4 regions of the Streptomyces sp. NBC_01454 genome follow, and region 4 is predicted to be linked to each of the others. Evidence: riboswitches for the same ligand, from Rfam matches in the RefSeq annotation. Region 4 holds a riboswitch; each other region holds the start of a gene.
The links. Region 4 has a riboswitch for cyclic di-AMP ahead of OIU81_RS19680 (M23 family metallopeptidase). Riboswitches for the same ligand answer to the same signal wherever they lie in the genome.
Positions count from the first base shown of each region.

Region 1 (7,201 bases), 1.2 Mb from region 4:
GTCGGCGGAAGAGGCACAAGGAACGGCGGACACCATTTCGGTGGCCTGACCCGAGGCCGCCGCAACGGCACACCGCCGCCCCGGATTGCCGCTTCGCACGACGCGGAAATGACATCCCAGAGGCGACACGATCTCGACGTGTTGTCGAACAAACCTCGAACGGGGCGCCAAGAGCACGCATGGGCCTGCCGAAAGGCGGCCAAATGCCCGGTCTGGCCGAGCGCAAACCCTGTGGAAGATTGTCGCCATCGCATACCGCCGGGTACAGTCGCCGCTAATTCTCCTGCTGTCGAGGCGAAAGAGAAGTTGGTGAACGACCGTCACCCATCGGAGGCTCAGCCTCTGACCGGCTCTCCTTCCGACGCCTCGTATGCGCACTATCCGGCCTACGACTCCTACGGGCACCAGTCCCCGGCCGGCACCGCCGAATACGGCGACGGCGACCCGCTGTTCGGCTCGCTTCCCGGCTCGTACGAAACCGGGATGTATGACACCGGCACCTATGACACCGGGATGTACGACACCGGTGCGTGCGGCGCGGGTGCCAACGGAATGAGTACGTACGGCACGGGCACCTTCCACGCCGGCGGGTACGGCGGCGGGGCCGGTGCGGCGGACGGCGGTCAGGCCGCCTACGACACCGGCGCCTACCCCACGATGCAGTGGGACACCGGCGCCTATGACACCGGCGCCTACCCGCAGGCGGCTGCCGGGGGCTACGACCCGTACGCGCACACCCCCCATGAGCAGCCCGCGCAGCACACCACCGGCTACTCCCCCTCCCCGTATGAAACGGCCGGGTACGAGACCGCCGGGTACGAAACGGGCGGGTACGAGACCGCCGGATACGAGACCGCCGCGTACGGAACCGGCGGATACCAGGCGACCGCGTACGAAGCCACCTCGTACGGGTACGGCGGGTTCGACACCGGAAGCTTTGCCACCGGCGGCTATGACACCGGTGGTTACGACACCGGCAGTTGGGCCACCGGCGCCTACCAGACCGCCGAGACCTTCGAGAGCACCGGCGGCTTCGACGCCCTCGGCCGACAGGCCACCACGGTCCAGGAGACCGCGGATCACGAGGCCACCGCGGTCTGGTCGACCATCGACCAGGGTCTGATCGCTGGCATCCCGGCGCAGGCCGGCCCGCCGGCGGCCGAGGCCGGCCACTGGGACAACGCCACGTGGGACGGCACCGCGCCCGCCGACCACGCCGGGAGCGACCGGCACGGCGGCGGCGCGTACGAGTCCGGTGCGTACGGATCCGACGCATACGACACCGGACGGCACCACGCGGACGGCACCTCCGGCGCCGATGACGCCGCCTCCGTCGCGGACGCCATGACGCAGGCGATGCCGATCACCCTCGCGCCCGACGCCCCCGCCGGCCGCCGGGCCGCCGGGCCGGACGCCGGGAAGGCCGGCCGCGGCCGGGGCCGGCGGCGCCCGGTGAAGCGGTCGGCGCTGCTGACCATCGCCGTCCCCTCGGTCGCCACCCTGGGAATCTGCGCCGTGGCCGCCGCGTCCGTCGCCCACTTCGGCGAGGACGACAAGACCGAGGCGACCGCCCAGTCGGCGCCCGACGCGACGGCCGTCAAGCCGTCCGCGGCCAACAGCAAGCTCGACACCCAGCTCGCCGGGCTCAGCGCCAGCGCCGATGACTTCCGCGACCGGGCCAGCCGGACGCAGGAGCGCATCGACCTCAAGGAGCGCCAGTCGCTGGACCGCAAGCGCAAGGCGGAGGACGCGGCCCGCAAGGAGGCCGCACGCCCCAAGTTCGTGCTGCCCGTCACCCAGCACGGGCTGAGCGCCACCTTCGGCCAGGCCGGCGTCAACTGGATGTCCGTGCACACCGGAATCGACTTCCCGGTCAGTTACGGCACCCCGGTCATGTCCGCCACCGACGGCACCATCCGCACCCAGTGGAACTCCGCCTACGGCAATATGGCGATCGTGACGGCGCCCGACGGCACGGAGACCTGGTACTGCCATCTGAGCAGCACCAAGATCCGTTCCGGGGAGGTCAAAGCCGGTGAGCGGATTGCCTATTCGGGCAACTCCGGCAACTCCACCGGGCCGCATCTGCACTTCGAGGTGCGCCCGGGCGGCGGCGCGGCGGTCGACCCGCAGCCGTGGCTGCGCGACCACGGCCTCAACCCGAACTGACCGCCCCCCGCACACCCGCCGTTACGGCTCCCCCACCGGCTACAGCTTCTCCACCGGCGCGTACCGCAGCAGCAGCCGCTTGGGCTTCTCGCCGCCGAAGTCGATGGTCGCCTCGGCGTTGTCGCCGCTGCCCTTGACGCCCACGACCGTGCCGAGCCCGAAGCTGTCGTGGGTGACGCGGTCGCCGACGGTCAGCGAGACGACCTGGCGGTCCTTGGCCCGGCGGGTGGCGAAGCCGCTCGGCCCCTTGGTGCGCGACGACAGCGCGGAGCCCAAGCCGCCACCGGCGCCGCCCGAGAGCCCGCCCATCGACGCGGACGGCGTCGCCTGGCCCGTGCGCTTCCACTCCACGTACTCGCCCGGGATCTCCTCCAGGAACCGGGAGGGCGGGTTGTACGAGGGCTGGCCCCAGGCGCTGCGCATCGTCGAGCGGGTGACGTAAAGCCGCTCGCGGGCGCGGGTGATGCCGACGTAGGCCAGCCGGCGCTCCTCCTCCAGCTCCTTGGTCTGGCCCAGCGAGCGCATGTGCGGGAAGACGCCGTCCTCCATGCCGGTCAGGAAGACGACCGGGAACTCCAGGCCCTTGGCGGTGTGCAGCGTCATGAGGGTGATGACGCCGCTGCCGTCCTCGTCCTCGTCCGGGATCTGGTCGGAGTCGGCGACCAGGGCGACCTGCTCCAGGAAGTCGGAGAGGGTGCCCCCCGCAACGGCAGTGCCGGGTGCCTCCGCATCCACACCGCGGTCCTGCTCGAATTCCAGGGCCACGGCGGCGAGTTCCTGGAGGTTCTCGATCCGGGTCTCGTCCTGCGGGTCGGTGGAGGCCTGGAGCTCGGCGAGGTAGCCCGTGCGCTCCAGGACCGCTTCCAGGACGGTGGCGGGGCCGGCGCCGGACTCGACGATGGTGCGCAGCTCCTCCATGAGGACGTTGAAGCGCTTGACGGCGTTGGCGGAGCGGGCCGCCATGCCGTACGCCTCGTCGACCCGGCGCAGCGCCTGCGGGAAGGTGATCTTCTCGCGCCCCGACAGGGCGTCGATCATCGCCTCGGCGCGGTCGCCGATGCCGCGCTTGGGGACGTTCAGGATGCGGCGCAGCGGGACGGTGTCCTCGGGGTTGGCGAGCACCCGCAGATACGCGAGGACGTCGCGGACCTCCTTGCGCTCGTAGAAGCGCACTCCGCCGACGACCTTGTAGGGCAGCCCGACCCGGATGAAGATCTCTTCGAAGACCCGGGACTGGGCGTTGGTGCGGTAGAAGACGGCGACGTCGCCGGCCTTGGCGTCGCCGGCGTCCGTCAGGCGGTCGATCTCGTCGGCGACGAACTGCGCCTCGTCGTGCTCGGTGTCGGCGACATAGCCGGTGATCCCGGGGCCGCTGCCGGCGTCGGTCCAGAGGTTCTTGGGGCGGCGGTTCTCGTTGCGCTCGATGACGGCGTTGGCGGCGGACAGGATCGTCTGCGAGGAGCGGTAGTTCTGCTCCAGCAGGATCGTGGTCGCGTCGGGGTAGTCCTCCTCGAACTGGAGGATGTTGCGGATGGTGGCACCGCGGAAGGCGTAGATCGACTGGTCGGCGTCGCCGACGACGCACAGCTCGGCCGCCGATTCGGCGGGGCCGACCAGCTCGCGCACGAGGGTGTACTGGGCGTGGTTGGTGTCCTGGTACTCGTCGACGAGGACATGGCGGAAGCGGCGGCGGTAGTGCTCGGCGACATCCGGGAAGGCCTGGAGCAGACTGACCGTCGTCATGATGATGTCGTCGAAGTCCAGGGCGTTGGCCTCGCGCAGCCGGGCCTGGTACATCGCATACGCCTCGGCCAGCGTCTTCTCGAACCCGTCGGCGGCCGTCCCGGCGAAGCTCTCCTCGTCGATGAGCTCGTTCTTGAGGTTGGAGATCTTCGCGCTGAAGGACTTGGGCGGGTAGCGCTTGGGGTCCAGATCCAGATCGCGGCAGACCAGCGCCATCAGGCGCTTGGAGTCGGCGGCGTCGTAGATCGAGAAGGAGGAGGTGAAGCCCAGCTTCTTGGACTCGCGGCGCAGGATGCGGACGCAGGCGCTGTGGAAGGTGGAGACCCACATGGCGTTCGCGCGCGGGCCGACGAGCTCCTCGACGCGCTCCTTCATCTCGCCCGCGGCCTTGTTGGTGAAGGTGATCGCGAGGATCTGGCCGGGGTGGACATGGCGCTCGGCCAGCAGATGGGCGATGCGGTGGGTGAGCACCCGGGTCTTGCCGGAGCCGGCGCCGGCGACGATCAGCAGCGGGCCGCCGGTGTGCACCACGGCGGCCTTCTGCTCGTCGTTGAGCCCCTCGAGCAGCGCGGCGGCATCCACGGCGGGGCGGGCGGCGCCGTCGCGGTAGTGGGTCTCTCTGGGGCCGGGCGCGTCGAATTTCCCGCCGAAGAGGTCGGCGGGGATCTCCTCGGGGGCTGGCTCGTGCCCGTCCTCGGGAGGCGGCGGGTGCTCCTCGCCCTTGTGGCCGAGGTCCGCCAGGAAGCTGTCGTCAAAGAGGCTGCTCATCGCCCACCGAGTCTAGGCCGCCGCACTGACAACCCGCCGCGCAGTGCCGATTGTCGGCCGTATACCGGGCGCGCGGGGCGGCGCGCTGGTCAGGCGGCCGGGCCCGGGCCGAATGGTGCGGCGCCCCGTCTACCCGAATCCGACATCTGCCACAACAACCCCCGCATCGCGTTCAGGTCACAAAAAGGTTTCGGGCATATCGAACATCAGCCTTCACAGGAGCCACACGAGTTGGCTAACGTCCTCGCTCAGGCAGCCCGCCTCCCCGCGTACGACAGTGTCCGCACGGGCCGCCGCGCCGAGTCCGGCCCTGCCATGAGGCACCCGGAGCCGGGGACCCACCAGCACCACCGGGGTGAATCGATCCGTACGGCCGTCACAGACGGACGTCGGACCGTAGGGCAAGCCTTCCGTCATCGACACCGCCCGAACCCGACAGCTAACCCGGTAGGCGGTCACGGAAGGAGTTGCCGGCCTTGGCGTCCCATCGCAAGCCGCGCACCAGCGTCCTCGCCTCGCCCGGAGGCCGCCGTACGGCTGCCGGGCTCACCACCGCTGCCCTCGCGTCGGTCACCCTGCTCTCGCAGACCGCCGACGCGGCCCCCAGGGCGCCGAAACCCACCGTCGAAGAGGTCAAGAAGAAGGTCGACGACCTCTACCACCAGGCCGAGGTGGCCACCGAGAAGTACAACGGAGCCAAGGAGCGCGCCGGCGAACAGCAGCACACCGTCGACGGCCTGCTCAACGCCGCGGCCAAGCGCGCCGAGCAGATGAACAGGTCCCGGCACCAGCTGGGCATGTACGCGTCGGCCCAGTACCGCACCGGCGGGATGAACCCGACGGCGCAGCTGATGCTCGCCAAGGACCCGCAGCAGTTCTTCGACCGCAGCCATCTCATGGAGCGGCTGACCGGCCGGCAGAAGCAGGCCGTCACCGACTACCAGGAGCAGGCGGCGGCCGCGGCGCACCAGCGGGCCGAAGCGACCGACAGCCTGGAGCGGCTGCAGAAGTCGCAGGCGTCCCTCAAGGAGTCCAAGCGCTCCGTCCAGGACAAGCTGACCGAGGCCCGTCAGCTGCTGTCCCGGCTGACCGCGCAGGAGAAGGCGCGGCTGGCGCAGCTGGAGCGCGAGAAGGAGGCGGCCGCCAAGCGCAAGGCCGACGAGGAGGCGCGCAGGCAGCGCGAGCGGCAGCACGACGGCGGCGGTTCCGCGGGCGGCCAGACCGGTGGCGGCTCGGACGGCGGCGGTTCGACCGGCACCCCGTCCTCCACCAAGGCCGCGCAGGCGATCGCCTTCGCCCGCGCCCAGATCGGCAAGCCGTACGTCTGGGGTGCGACCGGCCCCAGCTCCTACGACTGCTCGGGGCTGACGCAGGCGGCGTGGAAGGCGACCGGCGTCACGATGCCGCGGACCACCTGGGACCAGGTCAAGATCGGCACGCGGGTGTCCACCAAGGATCTGCAACCCGGTGACCTGGTGTTCTTCTTCGACGACATCAGCCACGTCGGGATGTACATAGGCGACGGCAAGATGATCCACGCGCCGCACCCGGGCGCCAGCGTCCGGGTGGAGTCGATCTACTACATGCCCATCTACGGGAGCGTCCGCCCGGGCTGAGGCCCGGCGCCCTCCGCTCCCCCACAGGCCACCCCCCACGGCCACCCCCCACACGCCACCGCGCGGCCGTCGCCTCCGATATGGAGTGCGAGGACCGCGCGGTGTGCCGTGGTGGGGCGGTGGTCCGCGCCGTCAGGTCCGGCGCGCCGCTCAGGTCCTTCTCAGGTCCAGAGCACCGCGATAAAGATGTTGGCCACCGTCAGCGCGCCGACCGCGCCGAAGAGCGGCTTGTCGACCGTCTCGTCGTCGCGCTTGACGTAGACCAGCGCCAGGATCACCACCAGGACGGCCATCTTGATGCCGATCTTGAGGGTGTTGACGTGGTGGCCCTGGGCCTCGTTGAGGCCGACCAGCGCGACGCCGGTGACCAGCATCGTCAGCGCGCCGTGCAGCATGGCCGGCACGAAGCGGGCGGTGCCCGCGCCCATCGCCTTCATCTGGGTCAGGAAGCCTCCGAGCAGGGAGGCGATGCCGATGATGTGCAGGGCGACGAAGAGATTGATTACTACGTCCATAGTGCGGGATCGTAGCCGCCGCATAGCACGGCCCTGCGGGCAGGGCGCCCACAATCGTCGCTTCGGTCATGGGCGGGCCGGTACCGGCCGTCCGGCCGTCGGCCGCACGGTCATCGGCACACCCGCACCGGTCGAAAGCGAACAATGCCGGGCAAGCGGACCCCCCGGCGCAACACCCAGGCTTAGCGTCCTCCTCCAGGCGGTCGACTCCCCGCCGTCGCCGGCCCCCCACCGGCGACCCGTCGGCCGCCTCGCCGCGAGGTGCGGCGGCGGTTCGTTCCCCCGTTACGGACCGCCGCCGGCCCCCGGCTCGAAGGGAAGGAAGTGACGGCCACCGTGGCCTCGCACCGCAAGCCCCGGCAGCATCCGCTCGCCTCGCTGACCGGCGGC
Region 1 is NZ_CP109460.1:3,191,214-3,198,414, forward strand. It holds gene OIU81_RS13845 (esterase/lipase family protein) at 1-49, shown strand, start outside; gene OIU81_RS13850 (M23 family metallopeptidase) at 310-2,169, shown strand; gene pcrA (DNA helicase PcrA) at 2,209-4,680, opposite strand; cyclic di-AMP (ydaO/yuaA leader) riboswitch at 4,967-5,149, shown strand; gene OIU81_RS13860 (C40 family peptidase) at 5,157-6,296, shown strand; gene OIU81_RS13865 (hypothetical protein) at 6,458-6,811, opposite strand; gene OIU81_RS13870 (C40 family peptidase) at 7,136-7,201, shown strand, end outside.
Region 1: linked by a shared signal. The riboswitch ahead of OIU81_RS13860 (C40 family peptidase) and the one ahead of OIU81_RS19680 (M23 family metallopeptidase) in region 4 are both predicted to bind cyclic di-AMP.

Region 2 (7,201 bases), 3.9 Mb from region 4:
TCCCGCCCGCCGCGAGGTCAGCCCTCGCGGGCCGCCGCGCACACCGCGGCGCAGATGCGCGCCAGATCGTCGTCGCCGGTGATGTACGGCGGCATGGTGTAGATAAGGTCCCTGAACGGGCGCAGCCACACCCCCTCCCGGACCGCCGCCCGGGTCGCGGCCGCCATGTCCACCTCGTGGTCGAGCTGCACGACACCGATCGCGCCGAGCACCCGCACCTCGCGGACCCCGGCGTGGCTCGCGGCCGGCGCCAGCCCCGCCCGCAGTCCGGTCTCGATCCGCTTGACCTCCTGCGCCCAGTCCTGGGACAGCAGCAGATCGATCGAGGCATCGGCGACCGCCGCGGCGAGCGGATTACCCATGAACGTCGGGCCGTGCGCCAGCACCGGCAGGGCACCGCGGGAGATGCCGTCCGCGACGGCCGCCGTGCACAGCGTCGCCGCCAGGGTCAGATAGCCGCCGGTCAGTGCCTTGCCGAGACACATCACATCGGGGGAGACCCCGGCGTGTCCGGCGGCGAAGAGCGAGCCCGTACGGCCGAAGCCGGTCGCGATCTCATCGAAGATGAGCAGCACGCCATGCGCGTCGCAGGCCTCCCGCAGCACCCGCAGATATCCGGGGGAGTGGAACGACATCCCGCCCGCACCCTGGACCACCGGCTCCACGATCACCGCCGCCAGCTCCTCGGCGTGCCGGCCGATCAGCTCGCGCAGCTGCGCCGCGTACGCCTCGTCCGGTGCGGCATCGAAGCCGGCCGGCGGCGCGTCCGCGAAGATCTGCCGCGGCAGCACCCCCTGCCACAGCTCGTGCATTCCGCCGTCCGGATCGCACACCGACATCGGCTGCCAGGTGTCGCCGTGATAGCCGCCCCGCCAGGTCAACAGCCGCTGTTTGCGCGGCTTGCCGAGCGAGCGCCAGTACTGCAGGCACATCTTCACGGCGACCTCGACCGACACCGAACCGGAGTCGGCGAGGAAGACGTGCTCCAGCGGCTCCGGGGTGATGTCCACCAGCCGCTTCGCCAGCCGCACCGCGGGCTCATGGGTGAGCCCGCCGAACATCACATGGCTCATCCGCCCCAGCTGGCCGTGCGCCGCCTCGTTGAGCACCGGGTGGTTGTAGCCGTGCACCGCCGACCACCACGACGACATGCCGTCCACCAACTCGTCCCGGCCCTCGACCGGTTCGGCCAGCCGGAGCCGGACCCCGGAGGCCGACTCCACCAGCAGCGGTGCGGTCCGGCCGGGCATCGGCCCGTACGGATGCCACACGTGCTGCCGGTCGAGGGCCAGCAGCTCGCGGGGGGAGAGCGGCTCAGGCATTGGGCGGCAGCTCGGTACCGGCACCCCGGCGGCGCACCGAGACCAGGTCGCGGCGGCTCTCCTCGGGCGGCGCGGGGATCGTGGCGGCGGGCGCCGCGTCGCCGCCCGCGCAGGTGGACTCCGCGTGCTCCGCCCCGCCGCAGCTCGCGCGGCGGTGCTCGGGCAGCGTGCTGGTGTCGGTGCCCTCGACCTCGAAACCGGCGTCCGCGATCATCGCCAGATCGTCCTTGCCGGCCTGGCCCTCGCTGGTCAGATAGTCGCCGAGGAAGATGGAGTTGACCAGGTGCAGCGCCAGCGGCTGCATGCTGCGCAGATGCACCTCGCGGCCGCCGGCCAGCCGCACCTCGATGTCCGGGCAGACGAACCGCACCATCGCCAGAATGCGCAGCGCACGCTGCGGGGTGAGGTGCCACTCCTTGGCGAGCGGGGTGCCCTCGAAGGGGATCAGGAAGTTCACCGGGACGGAGTCGGGGTCCAGCTCGCGCAGCGCGTAGACCACATCGACGAGATCGGCGTCGCTCTCCCCCATACCGGCGATCAGCCCGGAACAGGCCGACATTCCGGCCGCCTGGGCCTGCTGGACGGTGGAGACACGGTCCGAGAAGTCGTGCGTGGTGCAGATGTCGCCGTATGTGGCTTCCGAGGTGTTGAGGTTGTGGTTGTACGCATCGGCGCCCGCCTCGTGCAGCCGCCCGGCCTGACCCTCGGAGAGCAGACCCAGGCAGGCGCACACCTCGATGCCCTCGTTCTGCTCCTTGATGGTGGAGATCGTCTTCGAGACGCGGTCCACGTCCCTGTCCGTGGGACCACGGCCACTGGCCACCAGACAGACGCGCTTGGCCCCGCCGGCGACCCCCGCGGCCGCCGCCTTGGAGGCGTCGTCCGGCTTGAGCCAGGTGTACTTGAGGATCTCCGCCTTCGACCCCAGCCGCTGCGAACAGTACGAGCAGTCCTCGGGGCACAGACCCGACTTGAGGTTGACGAGATAGTTGAGTTTGACCCGCCGCCCGAACCACTGACGGCGCACCTTTCCGGCCGCGGCCACGACATCGAGCAGTTCGTCATCGGAGGTCGCCAGCACGGCCAGCGCCTCTTCGCGGGTCGGCAACTCGCGCCGCAATCCCTTGTCCACCAGTGCGTTCAGCAGGTCCATGGCGTTGATCCTGGCCTACGTCACCGTCCCCGGCCAAGGAGGATTCCCACAACGACCCTGGATGGAGGTGTGTGTATCGCCACACTGTGGGCCTGCGGAACGACCGCTAACGTCTATCAACAGCCCACAATCGAGGCCCACGGACGAAGGACGCCGATGCCGCAGGACTCCGCCCCCACGCTGCCCCGCGACAGCTCACCGGCGGCCCCCGCCGAGGCCCGCCGTCCGGCACCCGGCACCGCCTTCGACTGGATCGATGAAGCCCGCGACGCACGCCGGCGCGCCGGACTGGTCCGCACCCTTCGTCCCCGCCCGGCCGACCACCCGCTGCTCGACCTGGCCGGCAACGACTACCTCGGACTCGCCCGGCACCCCGAGGTCACCCGTGGCGCGGCCGCCGCCGCACACCGCTGGGGCGCGGGCGCGACCGGCTCCCGGCTGGTGACCGGCAGCACCGAACTCCACGCCCGGCTGGAGTCGGAACTCGCCGCCTTCTGCGGCTTCGAGGCCGCGTTGGTGCTCTCGTCCGGTTACACCGCCAATCTCGCCGCGGTCACCGCGCTCACCGCCGCCGGCACCCTGGTCGTGTCCGACGCGGGCAACCATGCCTCCCTCATCGACGGCTGCCGGCTGTCCCGGGCCCGCACCGAAGTGGTCCCGCACGCCGACCCGGAGGCCGTACGCGCCGCGCTCGGCGGCCACGACGGCCGGGCGCTCGCCGTCACCGACTCGGTGTTCTCGGTCGACGGCGACGCCGCCCCGCTCCCCGCACTCGCCGAGGTCTGCCGGACGCGGGGCGCCGCGCTGCTCGTCGATGACGCCCACGGACTGGGCGTCCTCGGCGAGGGCGGCCGCGGCGCACTGTGGGCGGCCGGGCTCGCCGGCGACGGCGATGTGGTGACCACCGTGACGCTCTCCAAGTCGCTGGGCGCGCAGGGCGGTGCGGTGCTCGGCCCGGCCCGGGTCATCGAGCACCTGGTCAACACCGCCCGGTCGTTCATCTTCGACACCGGTCTCGCCCCGGCGGCGGCCGGCGGCGCACTCGCCGCGCTGCGGGTGCTGGGCCGTGAACCGCAGCGCGCCACCCGGGCCGGGCAGGTCGCACGCACGCTGCACGACCGGCTCACCGCGGCAGGTCTGACGGCGGTGCGGCCGGACGCCGCGGTGGTCTCGGTCCGCGCGCCCTCGCCGGAGGCGGCGGTCGGCTGGGCCGCCGACTGCCGCGCGGCCGGACTCGTCGTCGGCTGCTTCCGGCCGCCGTCGGTGCCCGACGGGATCTCCCGGCTCCGGCTGACCGCCCGGGCGGACCTGACGGACGATCAGATTGACACGGCGGTCGGCACGATCCTGGCCACGGCGCCGGTCGGCTGACCCGTCGTCAGGAGCGGGCGTCGCCCGTCGTCGTTCCCGTGGTCACGGTGCGGGGGAGTGGCGGGCGAACGCGCCGCGCAGCAGGGCCCGCAGGGTGTCCGCGGCCGGGCTGCCGGCGTCGGGCCGGTGGGCGACCGCGATCCGGCGGCGCAGCTCGGGCGGGTCCAGCCGGCGGACCCCCAGCGGTGTCACCGAGCCCTCCGCCACCATCTCCGGAACCACCGCCACCCCCAGCCCCGCGCTCACCAGCGCGCACGCCACCGCATAGCTCGGCGACTCACAGCGCACCGCGACGCTCGCCCCGGCCGCCGCCAGCACCGCCTCCACCTCCCGCCGGTTGGGATTGGCCGGCGCCATGCTGACCAGCGGCTGTCCGGCGAGTTCGGCGAGCGGCAGCCGTCCGGGGCCCGCCGACAGGGCATGGCCGGGCGCCGTGACCAGCACCAGCTCCTCCGTCAGCAGCGGTTCGAGGCGCACCCCGTCCGGCGGCGGCATCGCCTCGCCCGGCACATAGGCATGCGTCAGCGCCAGATCGACGTCGCCCACCGCCACCGCCTCGGCGGCCTGTGGCGGCACGTACTCCGTCACGCTCAGCTCCACATCGGGGTGCGCCCGGCGGAAGGCGCTGAGCGCGGGCGGCAGCAGATGCGTACCGGCGGTCATGAACGTGCCGACCCGCAGCCGGCCCCCGGACAGCCCCGCCAGCCGGGCCAGCTCGTGCCGCGCCTGCGCCAGCTCGTCGAGCACCCGCCGGGCCCGCACGAGCAGCAGCTCCCCGGCCGCCGTCAGCCGCGTCCCCCGGTGGTGGCGCACCAGCAGCGCCGTCCCCGCCTCCCGCTCCAGCTTGGCCAGCTGCTGGGAGAGTGCGGGCGCGGTGTAGCCCAGTCGGGCGGCGGCCCGGGTGATCGAGCCGGCCTCGGCCACCGCCACCAGTGCGGCCAGTCGTGTGGGGTCGTACATAAGAACCTCTTTAGGCCCTCCCAGAACATTGCCACTACCCATTAAAGGCTCTGACCAGCGAAGCTGCTGGCATGGACGGACAGCTGATGGCCTTCACCGGAGTCGCCGCGGGCATGGTCACCATGCCGGGCGCGGACTTCGCGGTCGTGGTGCGCAACGCGCTCGACTCGCGGCGCGCGGGGGTGGCGACCGCGGTCGGGGTCGCCGGCGGGCTGCTGGTGCACACCGCAGTGGCGGTGGCCGGGCTCGCGGCCGTGCTGGTCGCCGTGCCCGCGCTGTTCGGGGCCGTCCAACTGCTCGGCGGGGGCTATCTGTTGTATCTGGGGGCCCGCGCGCTGACCGCGGCATTGCGGCGCCCGGCGGCCACCACGGACCCGACGGCCGCACCCGCTGAAGGGGCGCCGGGCGACGACAGCCACCCGGCCGCGCCGCTGGGCACCGCGCGCAGCCTGCGCCAGGGCTTCCTGGCGAACGCGCTCAATCCCAAGGCCCCGGTCCTCTTTCTCAGTCTGCTGCCGCAGTTCGTCCCGGCGGGACAGCCCGCACTGCCCCGTACGCTGCTGCTGGCCACCCTGGTCGTCGCGATGGCGCTGGTGTGGTTCCCCGCCGTCGCGCTGCTCGTCGACCGTCTGGGCACCTGGTTGCGCCGCCCGCGGGTGGCCCGTGCCCTGGAGGCCACCACCGGAGCGCTGCTGACGGCGCTGGGGGGCGTCCTGCTGGTCGAGGTGGTGCTCGCCTGAATCGCGGCACGCCCCGTGCCTCCGGCCGTTCGGCCGGAGGTAATTGACGGGTAGTCAGAAGAGTGCGCGGCTCAGCGCACCCGCCCGTACCAGACCCCGTGGCTCCAGATCCGTTCCAGCCGCACCGTGCTCCCGGCCTTGGGCGCATGCCACATCCGGCCGTTCCCGGCGTAGATCCCCACGTGGTAAATGCCGCTGCCCGAATGGAAGAAGACCAGGTCGCCACCGCGGCGGGCCGCGGCCGGGACGTGCCGGGTGCGGCTGTACTGCGCGGCGGCGGTACGGGGCAGGACCCGGCCGGCGCGCAGGAACGAGTACAGCGTCAGCCCGGAACAGTCGAAGGCGTTGGGCCCCTGGGCGCCGTACCGGTAGGGGGAGCCCCGTTTGGAGGCGGCGACCCGCAGCGCGTGTGCGGACACGGACGCGGCCTCCACGTCCCCGGTCGCTCCCGGGGCGATCATCGTTCCGCCGAGCGTGACCAGCGTCAGCGCGGCGACGGTGCCGGTGCGCGCCAGCACACTCGGCGTATGCATGCGCACAGTCATGCGCAAACCCTTCGTCAGCCGCCTGCGAAGGAAGACCTGTCGGGTTCGGGCAGGCGAAGAATGCCCGGCCGTGCGTACGGCTTCACCCCAAGGAGTCCGCCGGCCCGTGAAGGCCGTGGACCCCGTCCTGCTCGGGTCCTCCGCTCCCGCCGGTCCAGAACGTCGACCGGACATCCGGTACGGCGGCGGGATTAGGCGCCCGTCCGGACCGCCCCGTCGCTGTGGCGGGGTCTTGTCGTCGAAGGGATCCTCACGCACCCGCCGCCCAAACTCCGAGTTGAAATTGCCGTGTGTGAGATGGGTCACATTTGGCCTGAATGGTGGGTTTTGTTCCCTCAGGCGTCAGGATCCCGGGTGTCGCACGCCCCGGACCTGGAACGAAACATCCGGGACCGGAGAAATTGCCGGTGAAGGGGCAATTCGTGGCCACTGCGCAACGGCCGTGAGGGCTACGCCGTATGGGCAGCCCCACCGCGTGTCGCGTCAGATCTCCTCGGGCGGCGGCAGCGCCACGAGCCCGGCCCGCCGTTCGCCGTCCAGCACCCGCAGCGCGCGGGTCAGGGTGTCGCGGTGCAGCTCGCTCTCGCCGCGCTGGTGCATCAGTGTCAGCGCGTCCCGCAGTCCGGTGGCCTTGCCGACGAGTGCCTGGGCGGCGCGCAGCCCGCTGTAGGTGCCACCGCCGCGGGCCGGGTTGATGCGGCCCAGCAGATCGAGCACCTCCAGATAGCGGTCGATCAGCTCACCCTCGGCGCGGGTGAGGGCGGGCAGCGGCGGGAGTTCGGGTGGCAGCATGCGCGCTCACCGCCCGGTGGGCGGGTGCGCCGACTGCTTGCGGTCGCGGGTGAGGCCGTCGATCAGGCCGTACTCCTGGGCGGCGCGGGCGTCGAAGATCTTGTCGCGTTCGATGTCGGCGGCGATCCGCGCACGGGGCTGACCGGTGTGCCGCGCGAGCATCTCCTCCAACATGTCGCGGGTGCGCAGCAGTTCCTCCGCCTGGATCTGCAGATCGGTGGCCTGGCCCTGGACGGGCTCGTGGAGTGCCGGCTGATGGATCAGGATCCGGGCGCCGGGCAGTGCCAGCCGCTTTCCGGGGGCGCCGGCGGCCAGCAG
Region 2 is NZ_CP109460.1:572,497-579,697, reverse strand. It holds gene OIU81_RS02110 (adenosylmethionine--8-amino-7-oxononanoate transaminase) at 18-1,322, opposite strand; gene bioB (biotin synthase BioB) at 1,315-2,475, opposite strand; gene OIU81_RS02100 (8-amino-7-oxononanoate synthase) at 2,632-3,846, shown strand; gene OIU81_RS02095 (LysR family transcriptional regulator) at 3,889-4,806, opposite strand; gene OIU81_RS02090 (LysE family translocator) at 4,878-5,546, shown strand; gene OIU81_RS02085 (C40 family peptidase) at 5,618-6,091, opposite strand; cyclic di-AMP (ydaO/yuaA leader) riboswitch at 6,096-6,286, opposite strand; gene OIU81_RS02080 (hypothetical protein) at 6,575-6,883, opposite strand; gene OIU81_RS02075 (ATP-dependent Clp protease proteolytic subunit) at 6,890-7,201, opposite strand, start outside.
Region 2: linked by a shared signal. The riboswitch ahead of OIU81_RS02085 (C40 family peptidase) and the one ahead of OIU81_RS19680 (M23 family metallopeptidase) in region 4 are both predicted to bind cyclic di-AMP.

Region 3 (7,201 bases), 500 kb from region 4:
GATCGCCCAGGACGATCCCGACGAGCCGTTCTCCGTCGACGATGTCGCGGGCACCATCGTGGAGAAGCTGATCCACCGCCACCCCCATGTCTTCGGGGAGGAGGCCGCGGCGACCCCGGAGGACGTGCGGGCGCACTGGATGCGGACGAAGGCCGAGGAGAAGCAGCGGGAGTCGGTGACCGAGGGCATTCCGCTGGCCCAGCCCGGTCTCGCCCTCGCGGCGAAGCTCGCCTCGCGGGTGCGGTCGGCGGGGCTCGAGGTCGCCGTGCCGTCCGGCCGGGGCGTCGGCTACGAACTGCTGGCGATGGCGATACGGGCCGAGGCGGACGGGGTCGACCCCGAGGCGGCGCTGCGGGCGGCCGCCCGGGCCTACCGGGACGCGGTGCTGGCCGCGGAGGGCGGCACCGCGTGAGGACCGTCAGCCGCCGCTGAGCCGGGGGGCGCGGCGCCGCAGCAGATCCGCGGCCCAGACCAGCACCGTCGCCGCCGCGAGCGACGCGCCCAGGGCGCACACCCCGCTCCAGCCCGCCGTGCCCCAGACCACCGAGGTCAGCGCGGAGCCCGCCGCACCGCCGGCGAAGTAGCTGGTCATGTAGGCGGAGTTGAGGCGGTTGCGCGCCTCGGGCCGGACCCCGTAGACGAGGTTTTGGTTGCTGATGTGCACCGCCTGGACGGACAGGTCCAGCACGATCACCCCGGCCAGCAGCGCCGCCAGTGACCAGCCGCCGCCCGACCCGCCGGCCGCCAGCAGGCCCCAGGACCCGAGCAGCAAGAACGCCCCGGCGCCGGTGACGTGGTGCACCAGACCGCGGTCCGCCAGCCGCCCGGCGGCCGACGCGGACAGCGAACCGGCCGCGCCCACCAGCCCCAGCAGCCCGATGGCCGACTCCTGCCAGCCGTACGACGGACCGGACATCAAGAACGCCAGCGCCGTCCACAGCACGCTGAACCCCGCGAAGGTCAGCGCCCCGAGCGCCGCCCGCCGGCGCAGCACCGGCTCCTGGGCGAACAGCGCCAGCATGGAGCGCAGCAGCGCCGGATACCGCAGCCCGACGGGGGTGCGCAGCGCGGGCAGCTTGAGCCGCAGCAGCACCGCCATGATCAGCATCAGCGCCGCATTGACCCAGTACACGGTGCGCCAGCCGCCCACGTCGGCCAGCAGCCCGGCGGCCGTGCGGGCCAGCAGGATGCCCAGCAGCAGCCCGGTCATGACGGTGCCGACGGTCCGGCCGCGGTCGGCGGGGGCCGCGAGGGTCGCCGCGTAGGGCACCACGACCTGGGCGGCGACCGAGGTCAGCCCGGTCAGCGCGGTACCGGTCAGCAGCAGGGCGGCGTTCGGGGCGCTCGCCGTGACGGTGAGGAAGACGGCGGTGGCCGCGGTCAGGGTGACGGCCAGCCGGCGCCGTTCCAGCAGATCGCCGAGGGGCACGAGCAGCAACAGCCCGAGCCCGAAGCCGAGCTGGGCGACGGTGACCACCAGCGCGGCGGTGGATGCGGACAGCTGGAGGTCCTGGCCGATGACGTTCAGCAGCGGCTGGGCGAAGTAGTTGCCGGCGACGGACAGGCCGGTGGCGACCGACATCAGCAGCAGCGTGCCGCGCCCCAACCCCGGTCCGGTCGCCGCGGCATCCCCGGCGACCGGCTCTGTGATGTGCGCGGTCTCCACGCTTGACCTCCCCTGTGTCGCCCGCCACCGGGACGGCTGCGGGCACTTCCACCCTCGGTGACGAAAATCAATGAGTCCAACACATTGTTTTCATGGGATCCATCGTGAAATGAGATGGATGTCGCTTAAAGTCGGTAAGCGTGGAACTGCACCAGATGCGCTATGTGGTGGCCGTGGCCGAGACCGGCGGGTTCACCCGCGCCGCCGAGCGCTGCCGTGTGGTGCAGTCCGCGCTCAGTCATCAGATCGCCCGGCTGGAGAAGGAGCTCGGCGCCCGGCTCTTCGACCGGACCAGCCGCAGCGTCCGGCTGACCGCCGCCGGTGAGGCCTTCCTCCCCGTCGCCCGGCAGACACTGCAGTCGGCCGAGCGGGCCCGCGCCGAGGTAGCGGCGGCCACCGGTGAGGTACGCGGCCGGCTGGCGGTGGGGGCGATCTCCACCGTCGGGGCTGTCGACCTCGCCCGTGAGCTGGGCGATTTCCATGCCCGGTATCCACAGGTGCAGATCAGCCTACTGATGGACATGACCGAACCACTCGTGGAGAAGGTGCGCGAGGGTGCGCTGGACGTCGCCTTCATCGGGATGGTGCCCACCGCGCGCACCACCGGCGTACGGGAGAAGGAGCTGGCACGCGGCGAACTCGTCGCGGTGGTGCCGCCGGATCACCCGCTGGCCGGGCGGGAGTGGACCACACTGGCGCGGGTGGCGCGGGAGAACTTCGTGGACTACATGGCGGGGTCGGCGGCCCGCCGGCAGCGCGACGACGCGTTCCGTGCGGCGGGACTGGACTCCGAGGTGGCGTTCGAGGTGACCTCGGTCGAGCTCCTGGCGCAGCTGGTGCGCTCCGGCCTGGGCATCGGCATGGTCCCCCAGCCCACTGCCTCCGGGCTGCCCGGCCTCCGCACCGTGCGGGTCCGGCCGGCGCCCGAGCGGACCGAGCGGGTGGTGTGGAGCGCCCGGGGGCCCTCGCCGGCGGCGCTGGCGTTCCTGTCGGCGCTGGGAGTGGATCCGGCGTAGCGGACGGGCTCGCGGGGCCCCGGCGGGTGCGCGGGCGCGCCGTGGTGCGCCCACCGGTTACGGTCGGAAGGTGCCCCATGAGCCCCACCAGCCCCATCCCACCGCCGACGCCCACGCCGGCGCACCCGGTGACGCCCCCGCCGGCTGCCCCGCCGCAGCGGCCGCCGGGACGGCCGCCGAGACCGCCCCCGAGCTGTTCACCTGGGAGTTCGCCGCCGATCCGTACCCGGCGTACGCCTGGCTGCGGGAGCATGCGCCGGTGCACCGGACCCGGCTGCCCAGCGGCGTCGAGGCGTGGCTGGTGACCCGCTATACCGAGGCGCGCCAGGCGCTGGCGGACGGCCGGCTGTCCAAGAACCCGGTCCACCACAGCGAGACCGCGCACGGCAAGGGCAAGGTCGGCATCCCGGGGGAGCGCAGCGCCAACCTGATGACGCATCTGCTCAACATCGACCCCCCGGACCACACCCGGCTGCGCCGGCTGGTCTCCAAGGCGTTCACCCCGCGCCGGGTCGCCGCCTTCGCCCCGCGCGTCCAGGAGCTGACCGACCGGCTCATCGACGACTTCGCGGGGCGCGGCGAGGCCGATCTGATCCATGAGTTCGCGTTCCCGCTGCCCATCTACGCGATCTGCGATCTGCTGGGCGTCCCGCGCGAGGACCAGGACGACTTCCGCGACTGGGCGGGCATGATGATCCGGCACGGCGGGGGACCGCGCGGCGGCGTCGCCCGTTCCGTGAAGAAGATGCGCGGCTATCTCGCCGAGCTGATCCACCGCAAGCGCGAGACCCTCGGGGCCACCGCCGAGCCCGGCGAGGACCTGATCTCCGCCCTGATCCGGGCCTCCGACCACGGCGAGCACCTCACCGAGAACGAGGTCGCCGCGATGGCGTTCATCCTGCTCTTCGCCGGCTTCGAGACCACCGTCAACCTCATCGGCAACGGCACCTACGCGCTGCTGCGCCACCCCGCCCAGCGCGAGCTGCTGCAGAAGTCGGTCGAGGCCGGCGACCGCGACCTGCTCACCACCGGCATCGAGGAACTGCTCCGCTACGACGGCCCCGTGGAGCTGGCGACCTGGCGGTTCGCGACCCAGGAGCTGACGCTGGGCGGGCAGCGGATCGCCGCGGGGGACCCGGTCCTGGTGGTGCTGGCCGCCGCCGACCGTGACCCGGCGCGCTTCGAGGAGCCGGACGTGCTCGACCTGACCCGGCGGGACAACCAGCATCTGGGATACGGGCACGGCATCCATTACTGCCTGGGCGCTCCGCTGGCCCGGCTGGAGGGAGAGACCGCGCTGGCGACACTGCTGACCCGGCTCCCGGACCTCCGTCTCGCCGCGGAACCCGACGCGCTGCGCTGGCGCGGCGGGCTCATCATGCGCGGACTGCGGTCGCTCCCGGTGAAGTTCACACCCGAGCGCCCCTGACCAGCGGCAAGGCCATATTTGACAGCGCGTCAGCCGCGTGACCATTGCGTGATCTGCGCTACACCGACTTGTGACTACCCGTGACCCCGGCTACCTTTCGACCGACGATCGACGGGCTTCATTCGATCGGCCGAAGCGGGGGAGCGGTGAACCGGTGTATTGGTGCTGCCCTGCCCGCCCCGGCCGGAAGTCCGTCGGACAGCTCGTCCGACAACTCCACCGCGCGAAAGGCATCCGCATGCGTTCCGGGAACGGCCGACACCGTCGCCCCCGTCAGGCACCGGCCATCTTTGTCACCGCGGGAGTGACCGGCGCCGGCATCGCCCTGCCGCTGCTCGGCGCGAGCGGTGCCCACGCCGCCGACACCACGACCTGGGACAAGGTCGCCCAGTGCGAGAGCGGCGGGGAGTGGAGCGCGGCCGCGGGCAACGGCTACTACGGCGGCCTGCAGCTGACCCAGGAGATGTGGGACAACTACGGCGGCTCCGCCTACGCCTCACGCCCCGACCTCGCCAGCCGCGCCCAGCAGATCGTGGTGGCCCAGTCGATCCTCGACCGCCGCGGCCCGGAGGTGTGGACCAGCTGTGCGGCGGACGCCGGGCTGGCCCGGGACGGCCGCGCGCCGGAGGTCAACCCCGGCAGCACCGGCACCCCGGCGCCCGACCCGTCCGACGACGGGGACGCCACCGACCCCTGGGGCTCGTCCGGCATGCACGACGGCTCGGAGGCCACGGGCGGGCAGGACGAGCCGGGCGGCGACACGGGCACCGGACCGTCCGACGAGCCGACGCGGTCGACGCCCTCGCCCGACGCCCCGGACTCCGGCCGCGGCGGCGACCCGTCCGGCACGCCCGACCCGTCCGGCTCCGCGACGCCCGGCGACGGACAGAAGGACCCCTCGCCGTCCGCCGACCCGTCCGACGCCGGCAGCCGCCCGGACACCACCGGCACGCCGCGGGAGAAGCCCGCCCAGGGCAGGCACCGCGGAGGTGCGGACCACAAGGGCGGCGACGGCAGCCAGGACGGCCGGAACGGTCAGGACAGCCGGAACAGTGGGGACAGCTGGAACAGTGGGGACGGCCAGGGTGACGGCGGCGGCAGGGCCTCGCGCGGCGGTGACGCGCACCGTTCGGGCCCGGCGGCCGACGGCGACTACACCGTGCGCCCGGGTGACAGCCTGTCAGCCATCGCCACGGCCCACCGGCTGGCCGGCGGCTGGACCGCCCTCTACGACCGCAACGAGGGCGTCATCGGCTCCGACGCGGACCTGATCCAGCCGGGCCAGGTGCTCGATCTCGGGCAGAACGCAGGCTAGTTCGTCCCCCTTTGCCCCCTTTGGTGAAAGTGAGACAAGGGTCTCGTTGACCTCAGGGGGCCCGGGACCGTCCGGCCCCGGCGTACCGCGCCCCACCTGCGGAGATGTGACCCAGTCGTGATCGAAATCGGTCAACTTGGCGCAGATGGTGGGGTTTGAACACCACGGGGGTTGCTGCTTAACGTCAGGACCGCTCGCCAAAGCGGGCCCTCCGGTCACACGCCGAATCCTGCCGGTGATCGGGGGCAGTTGACGCGCAAGCGCCGTAGGCAGGAGCGGGGGAACCAAGGTAAGTGCCGGCCCCGCCCGTGAAAGCGGGCGACCGGCTTGGGGTGAAGCCACGTGCGATGCGCACACGGCCGGGCCACTCACAGCCCGAACCCGACAGCTCACCTCGCAGGCGTCGGTGAGGAAACGAACGAACCATGCTGATCAACAAAGGCAAGCACAGTCGTCCCTCCAAGGCCGTCCGCGTCGCCACCCTCGCCGGCATAGCCGGTGCGGCCGTGGCCGTCCCGCTGATGGGCGCCACCTCCGCCTCCGCCGCCTCGGTCTCCACCTGGGACAAGGTCGCCCAGTGCGAGTCCGGCGGCAACTGGTCGATCAACACCGGTAACGGCTACTACGGTGGCCTGCAGTTCTCGAACTCCAGCTGGGCCGCCGCCGGCGGTACCCAGTACGCACCGCGCGCCGACCAGGCCTCCAAGAGCCAGCAGATCGCCGCCGCCGAGAAGCTCCTCGCCATCCAGGGCCCGGGCGCCTGGTCCTGCGCCGGTGCCGGCAACCTGACCGCCGGCGGCCCCGCCGCGAACGTCGACACCTCCGGCTCCCAGACCAAGTCCGCCCCGCAGCAGGACTCCGGCAAGACCGAGGCCAAGACCGAGGCCAAGAAGGCCCCGGCCGCGCCCGAGAAGCGTGCCTCGCGCTCCACCGAGCGCAAGTCCCTGGGCCACGGCAACTACACCGTGAAGGCGGGCGACACCCTCGCCAAGATCGCCAAGGCCCACGGCACCAACTGGAAGTCGGTCTACGAGGCCAACAAGTCGGTCATCGGCGGCAACCCGAACCTGATCCTGCCGGGCCAGAAGCTCAACGTCTGAGCCGTTTCCTCACCGGAACTCCTGCCGGCCCGAGCGGCGGGCCCGCTTCCTCCGTGAGACAGCCCCGCCCGGCGCGCCATTCCCCCCAGCGCGCCGCGGCGGGGTTTCTCACACCTCGGGTCGCACCGGGGGAGATCCACTGCCGGCGCAAGCCGCTGACCGGCACCGTTCCGCGGCGTTGGCCGGTGCGCGAACAATGCGGTCAAAGGTCCCGTGAACTGGGCCTTTGGGCTCTTCCTTCCGTAATTCCGTCCCACGGAGCGGGCCAAGGGCAAGCTCACGCGCCCGGGGCCGTTAGGCTCGTGCTGCAGAACTCCAGACACCCACGAAGGAGACAACGTGCCGTCCATCGACGTCGTCGTAGCCCGCGAAATTCTCGACTCGCGAGGTAATCCCACGGTCGAGGTCGAGGTCGGCCTCGACGACGGCAGCACCGGCCGTGCCGCCGTGCCCTCCGGTGCCTCCACCGGCGCCTTCGAGGCCGTCGAGCTCCGCGACGGCGACCCGAACCGCTACCTCGGCAAGGGCGTGGAGAAGGCCGTCCTGGCCGTCATCGAGCAGATCGGCCCGGAGCTCGTCGGCTACGACGCGACCGAGCAGCGGCTGATCGACCAGGCCATGTTCGACCTGGACGCCACCGACAACAAGGGCTCGCTCGGCGCCAACGCCATCCTC
Region 3 is NZ_CP109460.1:4,940,249-4,947,449, forward strand. It holds gene OIU81_RS21985 (nucleoside triphosphate pyrophosphohydrolase) at 1-412, shown strand, start outside; gene OIU81_RS21990 (MFS transporter) at 419-1,666, opposite strand; gene OIU81_RS21995 (LysR family transcriptional regulator) at 1,807-2,682, shown strand; gene OIU81_RS22000 (cytochrome P450 family protein) at 2,753-4,111, shown strand; gene OIU81_RS22005 (transglycosylase family protein) at 4,350-5,426, shown strand; cyclic di-AMP (ydaO/yuaA leader) riboswitch at 5,678-5,844, shown strand; gene OIU81_RS22010 (transglycosylase family protein) at 5,852-6,526, shown strand; gene eno (phosphopyruvate hydratase) at 6,866-7,201, shown strand, end outside.
Region 3: linked by a shared signal. The riboswitch ahead of OIU81_RS22010 (transglycosylase family protein) and the one ahead of OIU81_RS19680 (M23 family metallopeptidase) in region 4 are both predicted to bind cyclic di-AMP.

Region 4 (7,201 bases):
TCGCTGTGGAAGATGACCAGGGTGGCCTCGGGCGGCGCCTCGGCGGCGAGCGCGGGCAGGTCGCCGACCAGATCGCCGCGCACCATCCGCGGCCGCGGCGCCGTCCGCACCGCCTCGACGGCCGCCGACAGCCGCGCCGCCCGCTCTCCGTCGCCCGGCCAGACGAGCGCCTGCAGCCAGCGCAGGTCCTCCGGCTCCGACACCGGGTCGAGCGGATCGGAGGTGATGCCCGCCCGCCAGACGATCCGGGGCAGCCGGCCGGCCAGCTCCTGGGCCGGCCAGTCCGTACGGCATCCGAACACCGCCGGACTCTCCGGCGCCCCGGCCTCGGTACGGGGGCCCGCACGGCCGTGTCCCAGCCCGTTCCCCGGCTCGTCCTCCGGCCCGTCCCCCGGCCCGTCCTTCGCGCCGTCCGCGAACGGGGCGTGCGCGAACGGGGCGTGCGCGTAGCGGTAGCGATAGCGGTCGGGGTGCAGGCCCAGCCCCGCGGTCGTCCCGGCCTCCAGCAGTGCCAGCGGCTGCGGCAGGGTGGCGAGCAGCGGCAGCAGTGCGGCGCAGTGGGCCGGTTCGTCGGTCCGGGGGGTGCGCCGCATGATGACCGCGCGCACCTCGTCCCAGTGCCGGACCGTCCACTCGCGCCACCGTTCGTACGCGGCCGCACCGCGCGGGCCCAGATCGGCGTGCGGTCCGTCGAGGTGGCGGACGGCGGCGAGCAGCAGGGCCGGCTGCTGCTTCTCGCCGGCGGGCAGCGCCCCCGACAACAGCGCGCAGAACTCCTCGTCCTGGCCGATCCGCGCGCTCAACTCCTCGTGCGCCTCGGACCGCCCCCGCGCCCGGTGCCAGGAGAACTCCCGGTACCGCTCCGCCACTGCCCATGCGCCACCGGCGCCCCCGACATGACCGGTGTTCCCGGCGTTGACGACCATGATCCGACGCTACTGCTCTCACGTTCCGTAACTGAGGGCCACCCCTCCGCATAACAACTGACGCACAATCACCGCGAGATCGTTTAGCGCCGGGTGGGCGACTCGCCCGGTTGCCACCCCGATGAGCCGCAAAGTCCCTGCCCCGGCTCGTGTGCCGGCCGTATCGATTCGTGGGAAGGCTTGGAATTCGGATGCGATCTCTATTACTGTCCGATAACGCAGCGCGGTCGTCCCAGCCGCCGCAAGAGGCGGCACCGTGCGCTGACGCCGAATCCCGCACGCGCTTTTCACGCACCCCCAGCACCTCGAACTGCACCAAGGGAACCGGGGAACCACTTCCTTGGGGTGAATCGGACGCCCTCCGCCAGCGGGCGCCCGTAGGAGACCTTCCTGCTCCGAACCCGTCAGCTAACCCGGTAGGCGAGAAGGAAGGAAAGGAGTGCGCCTCCGTGGCGTCCAACAGGCCTGCCCCCGAGGGTTCGTCCGCCTTTGAGCCCGATGACCGAGGTGCCTTCCGGGGCCCCGGTGATCCGGACGGAAACGGCGACGGTCCGTGGGAGGAATGGAATCCCACCGAGGAATCCGTCCGTTCCGTCCGCGGTAAGCACCGGGTGGCCAAGCAGCGTGCCGGCGGCCTCGCCCGCGGCGGCACGGTCCTGGGTGTCGGAGTGATCGCCGCGGTCGGCGCGAGCGGAATGGCCTCGGCCGAGGACCGCCCGCCGCTTCCGATCTCGATGCCCGACCTCGGCGGAATGGCCGACGACCTCTCCGGCGCCCTCCCGGACGCCGCGTCCCTCCCCGGCGTCGGCGGCCTCATATCCGACGCGGACGCGGACGCCGGCACGGCCTCCGGTTCCACGGATGCCGCCTCCGGTCCCCTCACCCAGGCCACCCGCACGGGCGCGGACGACGGCGGCGCGGGCCCCGGCGAGGCGCTGCGCAGCCGGATCCTCCAGCAGGCCGACGTGCAGCAGGGCGCCGGTGAGCAGGAGGCCCGCGACACCGCCGAACACACCGCCCTCCAGCGGGCCGAGCAGGAAGCCACCGCCCACCAGCAGTCGGCCGAGAAGGCCACCGCCGCCAAGAAGGCAGCCGAGATGGAGGCCAAGCGCCAGGCCGAAGAAGCGGCCCGTCAGAAGGCGGAGGCCGCGCGCCTCGCCAAGCTGGCCCAGAGCTTTACCGCCCCCGTCGCCTCCTTCACCCTGACCGCCGGCTTCGGCGAGGCCGGCGACCGCTGGGCCGCGGACCACACCGGTCAGGACTTCGCCGCACCGTCCGGCACGCCCGTCAAGGCGATCCACTCCGGCACCATCACCCAGGCCGGCTGGGCCGGTGCGTACGGCTACCGCCTCGTCCTCACCCTCGACGACGGCACCGAACTCTGGTTCTGCCATCTGTCCTCGATGGTGAAGACCTCCGGCAAGGTCGGCACCGGCGAGGTCATCGCCCGCGTCGGCGCCACCGGCAATGTCACCGGCCCCCATCTCCACCTGGAGGTGCGCCCCGGCGGCGGCGACCCGATCGACCCGATGCCGTGGCTGCGGGACCACGGAATCAAGGTGTAACGCCCCTGCGGGAAACCGCTGTTGGGCGCGGAGCCGCGAGATGCGGCGTGGGCGGCCGGACCCAGGAATAACTTCCGTCCCGCCGACGCTGCACCTTCGCATGACCACGACTCAAGGCCCCCGCACCCCCAAGTCCCTCGGCTCGCTCTCCGTCTCCCCGCTCTCCCTGGGCGGCAATGTCTTCGGCTGGACGGCCGACGAAGCCGAGTCCTTCGCCGTGCTCGACGCGTATGTGGCCGGCGGCGGCAACTTCATCGACACCGCCGACGTCTACTCGGCGTGGGTCCCGGGCAACAAGGGCGGCGAGTCCGAGACCGTCATCGGCAACTGGCTGGCCTCGCGCGGCAACCGCGCCGACGTCGTCATCGCCACCAAGGTCGGCGCCCACCCGGACCTCAAGGGTCTGTCCGCCGCGACGATCAAGTCCGCGGTCGACGACTCCCTGACCCGCCTGCGCACGGACTACATCGACCTCTACTACACCCACTACGACGACGAATCGGTCGAGGTCGGGGAGTTCCTCACGGCCCTCGACGACCTCGTCCGGGCCGGCAAGGTCCGTGAGATCGCCGCCTCCAACATCTCGGCGCCGCGCCTGGCGGAGTCCCTGGCCTTCTCCGCCCGCGAGGGCCTGGCCCGCTACGTCGCCCTCCAGCCGCACTACAACCTGGTCTCCCGCGACACCTACGAGGGCGACCTCGCCGACGTGGCCGCCCGCAACAACGTGGCGGCGGTGCCGTACTACGCCCTCGCCTCCGGCTTCCTGACCGGCAAGTACCGCCCGGGCACCACGACCGACAGCGCTCGCTCCGGTGCCGCCGCCAAGCATCTGACCACCGACCGCGGCCTCCGCGTCCTGCAGGCCCTCGACACCGTCGCCACCGCCCACGAGGCCGAAGTCGCCACCGTCGCCCTGGCCTGGCTCGCCGCCCGGCCCACCGTCGCGGCCCCGATCGCCAGCGCCCGCACGGTGGATCAGCTGCCGGCGTTGCTGGCGGTGGCAGATCTGACGCTCAGCGACGCCGAACTCACCTTGCTGAACGAGGCTTCGGCCTGAGCCAGGGGAACAACCACGGGCGGGGCCGGAACACGGGGCCGGCCCCGTGTTCCGCCGACCCCGGCCCTCACCCCTGCCGGCGGTCCACCACTGCCCACGACGCGGCGGCCATCCCACCCGCCACCGCGCACACCGAAGGCCACGCCCCGATCTTCTTCGCCAGCGGATGCGACCCGGCAAACGCCGCCACATAGGCCCCGCCCAACGCCACCGCCGTCGCATTCCCGGCCTTCTGCTGCCACCCCTTGGCCGCCACGGCCCCGGCCGCCAACAACGCCACTCCCCCAAGGGGCCGCTTCTTGGTCCAGCGGGCCACGGCGTAGCCGCCGAGCAGGCCGGTTGCGGCGATCACGCCTGTCGGTACGCGGGTCATGGGGAACCTCCACATCAGGGACAAGCCGTCGTAGAGCCTACGTCGGGGAGCCGCACACCGACCGGAGCACCCGCAGGGGCGATTTCAAGCCGGCCAACTATGGCGAAATCGCCATGATTTCCCGTGAATACCCATGTGCTTCAGCCGAAATTCCGAGATGGGGCACCCACTGTTTCGCGACCGGTGGCAATGCCTCCGCCCAGTGGCCGAGAATCGTGGCGTGGGCGGGGGCACCCCTTGTTCGGCTCGAGCGTCACTTGTGTGACGCGTGCGCTCGGAACACCGGCATCCCGGCCCGCGACGGGTCCGGTCCAGGGTGAGGCGAAGACGGTGGAAGATCTCGTGAGTGATGAAATCGAGCGCATGTACGAAGTTTTCAGGGATCTGCTCGACACCGGCACGCCTGAGGAATCCGTAAAGAAACTGGAAGTCCTGCAGATCGGTCAGGACGCCATTCAAAAGATCATCGAGATGCACGAGCAGCGGACCATCCGGATAAGGGAAATGGAAGAGCCGCGCTCCGTGGTTCTGGACAACCGTGACACCTGGTACACGGGCCCTCGTCCGCGGGACAAGTGCTGGCCGGCGATGGTGGATCAGTTGTGCCAGGACAGCGGGTGGTCGCTTGATTCTCCTTCGCTCGCGAGTCTGGATTCTTCGTCGACACGCATCGTGTCGCTCCTCAGCCATCCGCGTGAGAAGAAGTTCTCCACTCGCGGGCTCGTGGTCGGTTATGTGCAGTCCGGGAAAACCACGAATTTCACCGCCGTCATGTCCAAGGCTGCAGACCGCGGATACAAGTTGTTCATTGTCCTGTCGGGCATCCATAACGGTTTGCGGCGCCAGACGCAAGCCAGGCTCGTCAAGCAACTGGTCCAGGCAAACCCCACCAGGTGGTCGCAGCTCACCGGTCTCGACAAGGACTTCACGCCAGGTGACAATGCCGCCTCATACTTCGGAAGAAGTAACCGCACCCATGTGCTGTGTGTGGTCAAAAAGAATGCCACCGTGCTTCGAAAGCTTTCCGAGTGGCTGGGCTCCGCCTCCGAATACCTCCAGGACTGCCCGGCGCTGGTGATCGACGACGAGGCGGATCAAGCAACCGTCGCCACGAAGTCGATCAACCCGCTCATCCGAGAAATCTTGGACCGGCTGCCCAAGTCGGCGTACGTCGGCTACACCGCTTCCCCTTTCGCCAACCTTCTCATCGACCCGTCCGCGGAGAACGATCTCTACCCTGAGCACTTCATCGTCAATCTGCCGAGTCCCGAGGGGCACGGGTACTTCGGGACCGAGGTGCTCTTCGGTCGGTACGCTCTCGACGGGGAGGACCCGGCCGAGGTCGATGACGGATACGACATGATCCGTCAGGTGCCTGATGAGGATGTCGCGCGCGTCCGACCGTTGAAACGTGCCGATGTCGAAGGCTTCGCTCCCGAGATCACGGAAACGCTGCGGGACGCGCTCCGCTATTTCTGGCTTTGTGCAGCTGCACGGCGCGTCCGAGGAACGGGAAATCCGCACAACACGATGCTCATCCACACGAGCGTGAACACCACGGTTCACAACAGCTTTCATGCTCCGCTGGACTTCGAGAGGAAAAGTCTCGCGGGACAGCTGGGCGAGGCGAGTGTCATCGAAGAACTGCGCCGGCTCTGGGTTGCGGAGACGGAGAGGGTGCCCGCCGGTGCGTTTGCCGAATCCCCCGTGAGCTTCAGTGACGTACTTGCCGTCCTGCCGGATGTGCTCGACGATTGTCGAATCATCATGGACAACTCCAGCAGTGAGGACCGGCTGGACTACGAGAACGGTCCGGTCGTGGCGATCGCCGTAGGCGGTAACACTCTCTCCCGTGGCCTGACACTGGAAGGCTTGACAGTCAGCTATTTCGTACGTGCGGTCTCCGCTTACGACACGCTGCTGCAGATGGGACGCTGGTTCGGCTTCCGGACGGGATACGCCGACCTTCCTCGCATCTGGATGACAGGGGAGCTGCAGGGGTGGTTCCGCCATCTGGCCACTGTCGAGGCCGAGATGCGTCGTGACATCGACGTCTACATGACCGAGGACAAGACCCCGCTGACGTTTGCCGTCAGGCTGCGTACCCATCCTGCGCTGCGGGTCACGGCGGCCGCAAAGATGAAGAGTGCGGTGTACGCCGCGTCGGCGTTCGGCGGCCAACGTGTTCAGACACGCTACTTCCACACCGATGCCGAGTGGCTGAAGCGGAACCAATCCGCAGCCAGGAACTTGGTCGCCAAGGCCTTGCGCGCAGCGGCACAGCAGGAACGCCGGCCCGAGGACGGCCGCTTCCTGTTGCGTGACGTGCCGCACGATCACGTACTCGACTTCCTTGCCGACTACCGGTTCCATGAGAAGTCGCAAGAGTGCGATGCGGAGTTGCTGAGCGGTTACATCCAAAAGCGAACCGCTGTCGGCTCCCTGCGTACGTGGAATCTCGCCATCGTCGGCAACCCCGTCGGAAGCACGGAGGAGAACTTCGAGTTCGCGCCGGGTATGGCCGTGCGTCGCATCACGCGCGCGAAGATCGACACCACGGACTCTCCCGCCGGGTTCGCCGATATCAAGACGCTGATGAGCCGTAAGGATGCCGCTCTCGATCTCCAGGGCGACACGACGAAGCTGAGCGAGGAGGAGATCAAGGCGGAGCGCAGGCGCCAACTGCCGGACACCGGACTCGTTGTGCTCTACCCGATCGACAAGGTCTCCGAGCCGGTGCCGGCGAAGGCGACGCGTCGCGCCCTGAACGCCGAGGAGCACGTCATCGGCGTCGGCCTCGTCTTCCCTCGACCGTCGGGCGACGACAGCACCGTCGAATGGAACTACATCTCTGCCGATCTGTCCGGTGTGAACCTCGAGGTGGAGGACTTCAGCCTCGTGGAGGGCGAGGCCGCAGGGTGAACAGCGAGTGGAGAAATCGCCTCGATCGCCATTGGACCGCATTGGAGGCATCCGTTCCGTCGCACGAGAGGGCTCTGCGGGTTGCCGAGCTGGCGGTCGACACGAATGAAGGGGCCTTGGCGGTAGCTGTTGATCATCATGGTCACCGCCATCTCCTGGTGCCCGTGCGTGCTCATCAGAAGATTCGGGGTGGCTTCAACGGGCCTGTGCTGGAACTGCGCAAACACCCTCTTGAGGACAACGGCGACTATCAGGACTACGTGAATCTGGGATGCCTCCGCCGCGAAGTGAATGATGTCTTCACATCCCTGTGCGCGGACATTGTGGCGGCCGCAGGAGCCCTGCCCAGCAATCCCGT
Region 4 is NZ_CP109460.1:4,438,495-4,445,695, forward strand. It holds gene OIU81_RS19675 (DUF2332 family protein) at 1-926, opposite strand, end outside; cyclic di-AMP (ydaO/yuaA leader) riboswitch at 1,218-1,364, shown strand; gene OIU81_RS19680 (M23 family metallopeptidase) at 1,376-2,491, shown strand; gene OIU81_RS19685 (aldo/keto reductase) at 2,592-3,548, shown strand; gene OIU81_RS19690 (hypothetical protein) at 3,616-3,921, opposite strand; gene OIU81_RS19695 (Z1 domain-containing protein) at 4,264-6,843, shown strand; gene OIU81_RS19700 (PD-(D/E)XK motif protein) at 6,840-7,201, shown strand, end outside.